Regions from separate parts of the Bacillus sp. URHA0034 genome, predicted to be linked through region 2. Evidence: riboswitches for the same ligand, from Rfam matches in the RefSeq annotation. Region 2 holds a riboswitch; each other region holds the start of a gene.
What was found. Region 2 has a riboswitch for lysine ahead of ACZ9EE_RS26675 (amino acid permease). Riboswitches for the same ligand answer to the same signal wherever they lie in the genome.
Positions count from the first base shown of each region.

Region 1 (2,275 bases), 640 kb from region 2:
AGGCAGTTAGGGATGTTCTAGAAAATGAGCTTGGCTTAGATGTCCCGTTGGCAGGTCTTGTGAAGGATGAGAAGCACCGCACTTCGCAGCTTCTTTATGGAAATCCGCTCCAAATTGTGCCGTTAGCGAGGAATAGCCAGGAGTTTTATTTGCTGCAGCGGATTCAGGATGAAGTCCACCGTTTTGCGATTACCTTTCACCGGCAAATTCGCGGGAAAAGTGCCTTTCAATCATTACTCGACGATATTCCAGGAATTGGTGAAAAACGTAAGAAATTATTGCTAAAACAGTTTGGTTCTGTGAAAAAGATGAAGGAAGCCAGTCTAGAGGAATTTACTGCCCTTGGTATTCCAACCAATGTCGCAGAGGAATTAATCGAAAAACTTCGTCAATAATTATTGTCATATAAAATTTAACATGCTATAATGGTGAAAATTTAATCAGTCACTTTATCGTACTAAAGTGAAGGTAGAGGTGCGAAATTCAATAGTAATGGTTCTGAGAAGGATGAGCTTCGATGAAGGATCATGAAAGGGAAGGTTCGCCGAAGTAGAGAGGGACTCATATCCTTTTTTTGCTGGTTCTGTATTGAAGAAATCCAGAATTGTCAAGACGATGTCTTGGAGAGCTATCTTAACGTTATTTGTACAGGAATTTTTATGTTCGTGTTCAAAAAGCAATGAGATACCCTTCTCATTGCTTTTTTTAATTTATACGAAAGTATAAAAGTTTTTGACTTTGAGAATTGTCTAGCTCCAGCGCCTAGCCCCTCGATGGTCATAAGCCAATCCGTCCAAAAGGTTAAAAAGCAACCTTTCGGCCGGCTCGTCTTATGCTTGTCGGGGCTGACCAAGGCGCTTGCGCTTTTCTAATTTACTAGCATACTAGTTACAGCAAAATGGAAAGTAGGGGAAAAAGATGGGTTTAGTTGTACAAAAATTTGGCGGCACTTCCGTTGGAAGTGTGGAAAGAATTTTAAATGTTGCAGCATGTGTAAAAGAGGAGAAAGAGCGGGGCAATGATGTTGTTGTTGTCGTTTCTGCGATGGGAAAGTCAACTGACCAGCTTGTAAGCTTGGCAAAGGATATAACGAAGGAGCCTAGCAAGCGTGAAATGGATATGCTTTTGTCTACAGGCGAGCAGGTTACGATTGCATTACTTTCCATGGCGTTACAACAACAAGGTCTGGACGCCGTATCCTTTACAGGCTGGCAGGCAGGAATTGTTACTGAACCTGTACATGGAAATGCCCGAATTGCGAAAATCGATACAAAGGCTATTCAAGCTCAGGTTTCATCTGGAAAGGTTGTCATTGTTGCGGGCTTCCAGGGAATAACTGAGGATGGAGAAATTACAACGTTAGGCCGCGGTGGATCAGATACAACCGCAGTCGCTTTAGCAGCAGCACTAAAAGCGGATAAGTGTGATATTTATACAGATGTAACCGGAGTGTTTACGACCGATCCAAGATATATAAAAGATGCGCGAAAACTATTATCAGTTTCATATGATGAAATGCTCGAGTTAGCCAATTTAGGTGCAGGTGTGCTTCATCCGAGAGCAGTAGAATTTGCTAAAAATTATAAAGTACAGCTTGTTGTTAGATCAAGCATGGAGAAAGAAGAAGGAACAGTAATCGAGGAGGAAGCAACAATGGAACAGAATTTAGTGGTACGCGGAGTGGCATTTGAGGACGAAATTACAAGAGTTAGCGTATTGGGTTTAACTAACTCGATTACAAGTCTGTCAACTATTTTCACAACTCTAGCCCAAAATCATCTCAACGTAGATATTATTATTCAAAGCACAACTGAAGGCGGTACAGCTAATCTATCATTCTCAATCCAAACAAATGACCTATTAGAAACACTAAAGGTACTGGAAGATAATAAAACTGAACTTGGTTATGAACAGTTGGATGCAGAAAATAAATTAGCTAAAGTATCCATTGTAGGTTCAGGAATGATTTCCAATCCAGGTGTGGCAGCGAAAATGTTTAAGGTTCTTGCTGAGAACGACATTCAAATCAAAATGGTCAGCACTTCCGAAATTAAAGTTTCTGCGGTAGTAGAAGAAAAAAATATGTTAAAAGCAGTCGACGCCCTGCACACAGCATTCGAGCTAGGCAAACAACAATAAGATAGTAAAAATAGTAAAAGAAGTAATGGAAGTAAAAATGGTGTCAGGCACCGAAAGGGAACCTGACACCGTTGATAACATTGCCATAGTATTTACTTGGTAGGACTGAGATTACTTTAGGGAGTCTTTTATGTCC
Region 1 is NZ_JBWCDK010000002.1:4,442,562-4,444,836, forward strand. Features, by position in the region: gene uvrC (excinuclease ABC subunit UvrC) at 1-395, shown strand, start outside; lysine riboswitch at 462-639, shown strand; gene ACZ9EE_RS23290 (aspartate kinase) at 919-2,139, shown strand; gene ACZ9EE_RS23295 (YslB family protein) at 2,251-2,275, opposite strand, start outside.
Region 1: it holds a riboswitch for lysine, as region 2 does, so the genes downstream of both, ACZ9EE_RS23290 (aspartate kinase) here and ACZ9EE_RS26675 (amino acid permease) in region 2, are expected to answer to the same signal.

Region 2 (2,275 bases):
GCTTAAGCGTCGAAGAGGTAAGCCCCTCATTATGATGGGTGTTGTCTGTGAAACAGCCCCATTACTTCAATGGTTTCGGTGATATTGACGAAAGCACATGGGTCCACTTCAACAATTAGATTCTTCACTTCATTCAATTCATAACGAGTAATAACGGTTATTATTATGTTTCGTTTATCATTGGAGTATGCACCAATCCCATCCATAATGGTAAGACCTCTATATAGGTTGGTTAGTAAATGTTCCCGCAACTCTTGACCCTTATCTGTAATGATCATCAACGTTAATTTGGCATGGTCCGTATAAATAGCATCCACTACTTTTCCGGTTAAATAAATAGATACTAATGTATTAAGTGCTGCGTCCCAATTAAATAGAAACCCACTTATCACAATAACAACAGCGTTCATACCCGAAAGTAATACCCCTATTGGAAAATCCTTTTTTCGCGACACGATCATTCCAATAATGTCAAAACCGCCAGTGGAGCCTGATGAACGAAAGACAATCCCTACTCCAAGCCCTGTTAAGATCCCTCCAAAAATGGATGAAAGAATGGAATCCTTCGCAATTGGAAAAACAGGAACTAGGTAAAGGCCTACAGAAATGATAACCACGGAAACGATCGTATTCATGATGAATTTTTTCCCAATCATCTTATAACCAATAATGATGAGTGGTAAATTCAATAAAAAGTTTGCCAAACCCGTATTTAATGGGGTAATCATCCCTAAGATCATCGATATTCCGCTTAATCCGCTGCTTAATACAGCGTGAGGAATTAATAAAAGGTTAAATGCCACCACTACGATGAGGGAACCGGCAATTACTCCAATAATCTGCATGGCAAATCCTCCTGCATCCCAATTTTTTCTTTTTTTTAAATGATACTGATTCTCTAAATCAAAGTAAACTTAATAGTTTTTTTCCAATAGAAAAAATAATCTGTCTATTCTGGATTTAATTGATTTTTAATAACGCATTGACATATTAAAGAGATTAATGATACTTTAGTAGTATATTAATTGAATAGTAAAATCCTCATCAAAACCGGTGAGGTAGAGGTCGCGGTTTTTATTAGTAAAACAGATGAGATGTAGAGACATCCTTGACTCCGTTTGAAAGGAAAAACTGCCGAAGTGTGCTTTGTTCTCTGTAAAAGCATGCTGGGTCTGTTTTCGAATAGGAACAGAACTGTCACGTTTGAACCTACCAAGCAAACGTGTTGAGCTATCTTTCGGAAGGTATGATGCGGGGTATTCACAATGCCATCGATTCTGCTTCGATGGCATTTTTTTATTCCAAAACTCCTTCTCGAACTAGTGAGCGCAGGCTGACCATTCAGGTACTTGTGCAAAGTTAGCAGCACTATATAACAAAGCAAAGGAGTCTTATTATGCAACGGCAAACAGCAAGACCATTAGAAGATATTAACACAGGCAGACATACATCCAAAAAGGATTCAAATGAATTAAAACGAAGCCTAAAATCTCGTCATTTGACGATGATTTCTCTCGGTGGAACAATTGGAACTGGGTTATTCCTTGCGAGCGGTGGTGCGATTCACTCAGCCGGACCTGGTGGAGCCATTGTTTCCTATCTTGTCATTGGAGTTATGGTTTATTTCCTAATGCAAAGCTTAGCGGAAATGGGCGCATACATGCCCGTCGCCGGAAGCTTTAGCACATATGCAACAAAATTTGTTGACCCATCGCTTGGGTTTGCCCTCGGTTGGAATTACTGGTATAACTGGGCGATTACCATTGCAGCAGAATTAGCTGCTGTCACCATGATTATGAAATTTTGGTTCCCTCATACTCCTTCATTTGTCTGGAGCGCTATTTTCTTAATCATTATGTTCCTATTAAACTATCTTTCTGTAAAAGGATTTGGCGAAGCTGAGTATTGGTTCTCTCTAGTTAAAGTAGTTACAGTTATTATTTTTATTATTACAGGTACTTTGATGATTTTCGGTATCATGGGCGATCATGCAATTGGCTTTAAAAACTTTTCAGTCGGTGATGCTCCTTTCCACGGCGGTTTTATGGCAATGCTTGGTATCTTTATGGCGGCAGGTTTCTCTTTCCAAGGGACTGAACTATTAGGAGTTGCCGCGGGCGAAACCGATGATCCTAGTAAATCAATACCACGTGCAGTTAAATCCGTATTTTGGCGTATCCTTTTATTTTATGTTCTGGCAATTTTAGTCATTGGTCTTCTTATTCCGTATACAAATGGGAATTTGGCTAGTGGTGACGTTTCTGTCAGCCCATTT
Region 2 is NZ_JBWCDK010000002.1:5,083,299-5,085,573, reverse strand. Features, by position in the region: gene ACZ9EE_RS26680 (YitT family protein) at 30-845, opposite strand; lysine riboswitch at 1,052-1,241, shown strand; gene ACZ9EE_RS26675 (amino acid permease) at 1,397-2,275, shown strand, end outside.

Region 3 (2,275 bases), 540 kb from region 2:
TATGGCCGTGAATCATTATTTTGATCACACCAATCTCAAGGGCCAATCACCGTTTGACCGGATGGCTGCAGATCATATCGTGTTTCATTTAGCCGGAGAAAACCTGGCATATGGGCAGTTTAGCAGTATTTTTGCCCATGAAGGCTTAATGAATTCACTCGGGCATCGGGAAAATATTTTACGTCAAGGATACACGTATCTAGGTGTTGGCGTCGCCTTTAATAATGAATCGCAACCCTACTATACAGAAAATTTCTATGCAAAATAAAAGCGCGGGGACGGTTCTCTTGCTCTCTTTGAAGCAAGAGAACCGTCCCTCTGCTTCCACTTTCAAGAAAATGACAAATTATTTTTCTTGAATAAATCAAAATAATTTGATATATTACTAATAATTACATATTTTCTTACTTCAATACCTTTTGAAGTGAGGATAGAGGCGCAAAGACCATCAGTACGCTATATGAGGATAATGAGGTCCTATGAAAATGGTGGAAAGGGGAATTTGCCGAAGCGGATAGGATCTCATTGGTCTTGAAGCTGGTTCTGTGTTGAATAAGCACAGAATTGTCATATAGGAAACTATATGGAGGGCTATCTCACGCATAGGAACTTTATTTTGATGTTTCTACAGCAGCAGCGACCCCTCGTTGCTGCTGTTTTGCGTTGACATCAGAATGGCCTTACCCCTCTAATTTATTAATCAAATTACAAAGGGTGAGATAAAATGGATTTTGGCCAAGTATTAACCGCAATGGTTACACCATTTGATCAGAATGGTGATGTAGACTTTAACGCCGCAAGACTGTTAGTAAACTATTTAATTGAAAATGGCACAGAAGCCTTAGTAGTATCCGGTACAACCGGTGAGTCTCCTACTCTAACAACAGAAGAAAAAGTAGCCTTATTTAAATTAGTGGTCGAGGAATCAGCCGGCCGGGTTCCGGTTATAGCGGGTACGGGCTCCAACAACACAAGGGCTTCGATTCAATTAACGAAGCTTGCTGCTGAAGCCGGTGTAGATGGTATTTTACTAGTTGTCCCTTATTACAACAAACCATCACAAGAAGGAATCTATCAACATTTTAAAGCGATTGCCGAATCAACTGTTTTACCGGTTATGCTGTATAATATCCCTGGACGCTGTGGTGTTAACATGTCTGTCGATAGCGTCGTTCGTCTCTCCAATATTCACAATATTGTAGCTGTGAAAGAAGCAAGCGGCAGCTTAGATGCAATGGCAGAAATCATCAGTAAGACGCCTGATCATTTCTCCCTTTATAGTGGCGATGATGGGTTAACTCTTCCAGTATTATCCATTGGCGGAACAGGAGTAGTTTCTGTTGCTTCGCACATTATTGGAAACGAAATGCAGGACATGGTGAGGAAATTTAAAAATGGACAGCTTGAGGAAGCTGCAGCTGCACATCGTAAACTCCTCCCACTGATGAAGGGCTTATTTGCAGCACCAAACCCAACACCAGTGAAAGCCGCTCTAAATATGACCGGCATCCGAGTTGGTGATGTACGCTTGCCTTTGGTGCCATTAACGGACGAAGAAAAATTAACATTAGAGAAGCTGCTCCCAGCTGACAAACATGTAAGTGTAAGTTAAAACCCAAGGGCTGCCTTTTAAGGGCAGCCTGTTTTTGTGGAATTCCCCTACAAATCTGTCCTCTTTGAAAGGAGAATCGGAATGGATCGAAAGACAGCAATTGTAACGGGTTCGTCGAGCGGTTTTGGTTTACTGTGCGTAATTGAATTGGCCTTGAAGGGTTTTACGGTGATTGCAACAATGAGAGATACGAACAAAGCAAAGGCTTTAATCGAAGTTGCCAAAGAAAAGCAAGTGGAGGGATATATTCACGTTACATCTTTGGATGTTACTTCAAGTGACTCGATCCGTCAGTTTAAAGTATTCCTTGAAAACTATTCTCACATTGATGTGTTGGTGAACAACGCTGGTGTTGCCATCGGCGGTTTTAGTGAAGAACTGTCATTAGAAGATTATCGGCGTCAATTTGAAACCAACTTTTTTGGAGTAATTGCCATGACCAATGCCGTTCTGCCCATCATGAGAGCTAAAAAACAAGGCAGAATTATTAATATGAGCAGTATCAGCGGAAGAATTGGTTTTCCTGGTTTATCCGCTTATAGCGCCTCCAAACATGCACTAGAAGGCTACAGCGAAAGCTTAAGGCTTGAAGTACGTCCCTTTGGGATTGATGTATCTTTAATCGAACCTGGTTCATACCAAACGAACATTTGGACGAGCGTT
Region 3 is NZ_JBWCDK010000002.1:5,618,309-5,620,583, reverse strand. Features, by position in the region: gene ACZ9EE_RS29225 (CAP domain-containing protein) at 1-268, shown strand, start outside; lysine riboswitch at 424-602, shown strand; gene dapA (4-hydroxy-tetrahydrodipicolinate synthase) at 725-1,612, shown strand; gene ACZ9EE_RS29215 (SDR family oxidoreductase) at 1,694-2,275, shown strand, end outside.
Region 3: it holds a riboswitch for lysine, as region 2 does, so the genes downstream of both, dapA (4-hydroxy-tetrahydrodipicolinate synthase) here and ACZ9EE_RS26675 (amino acid permease) in region 2, are expected to answer to the same signal.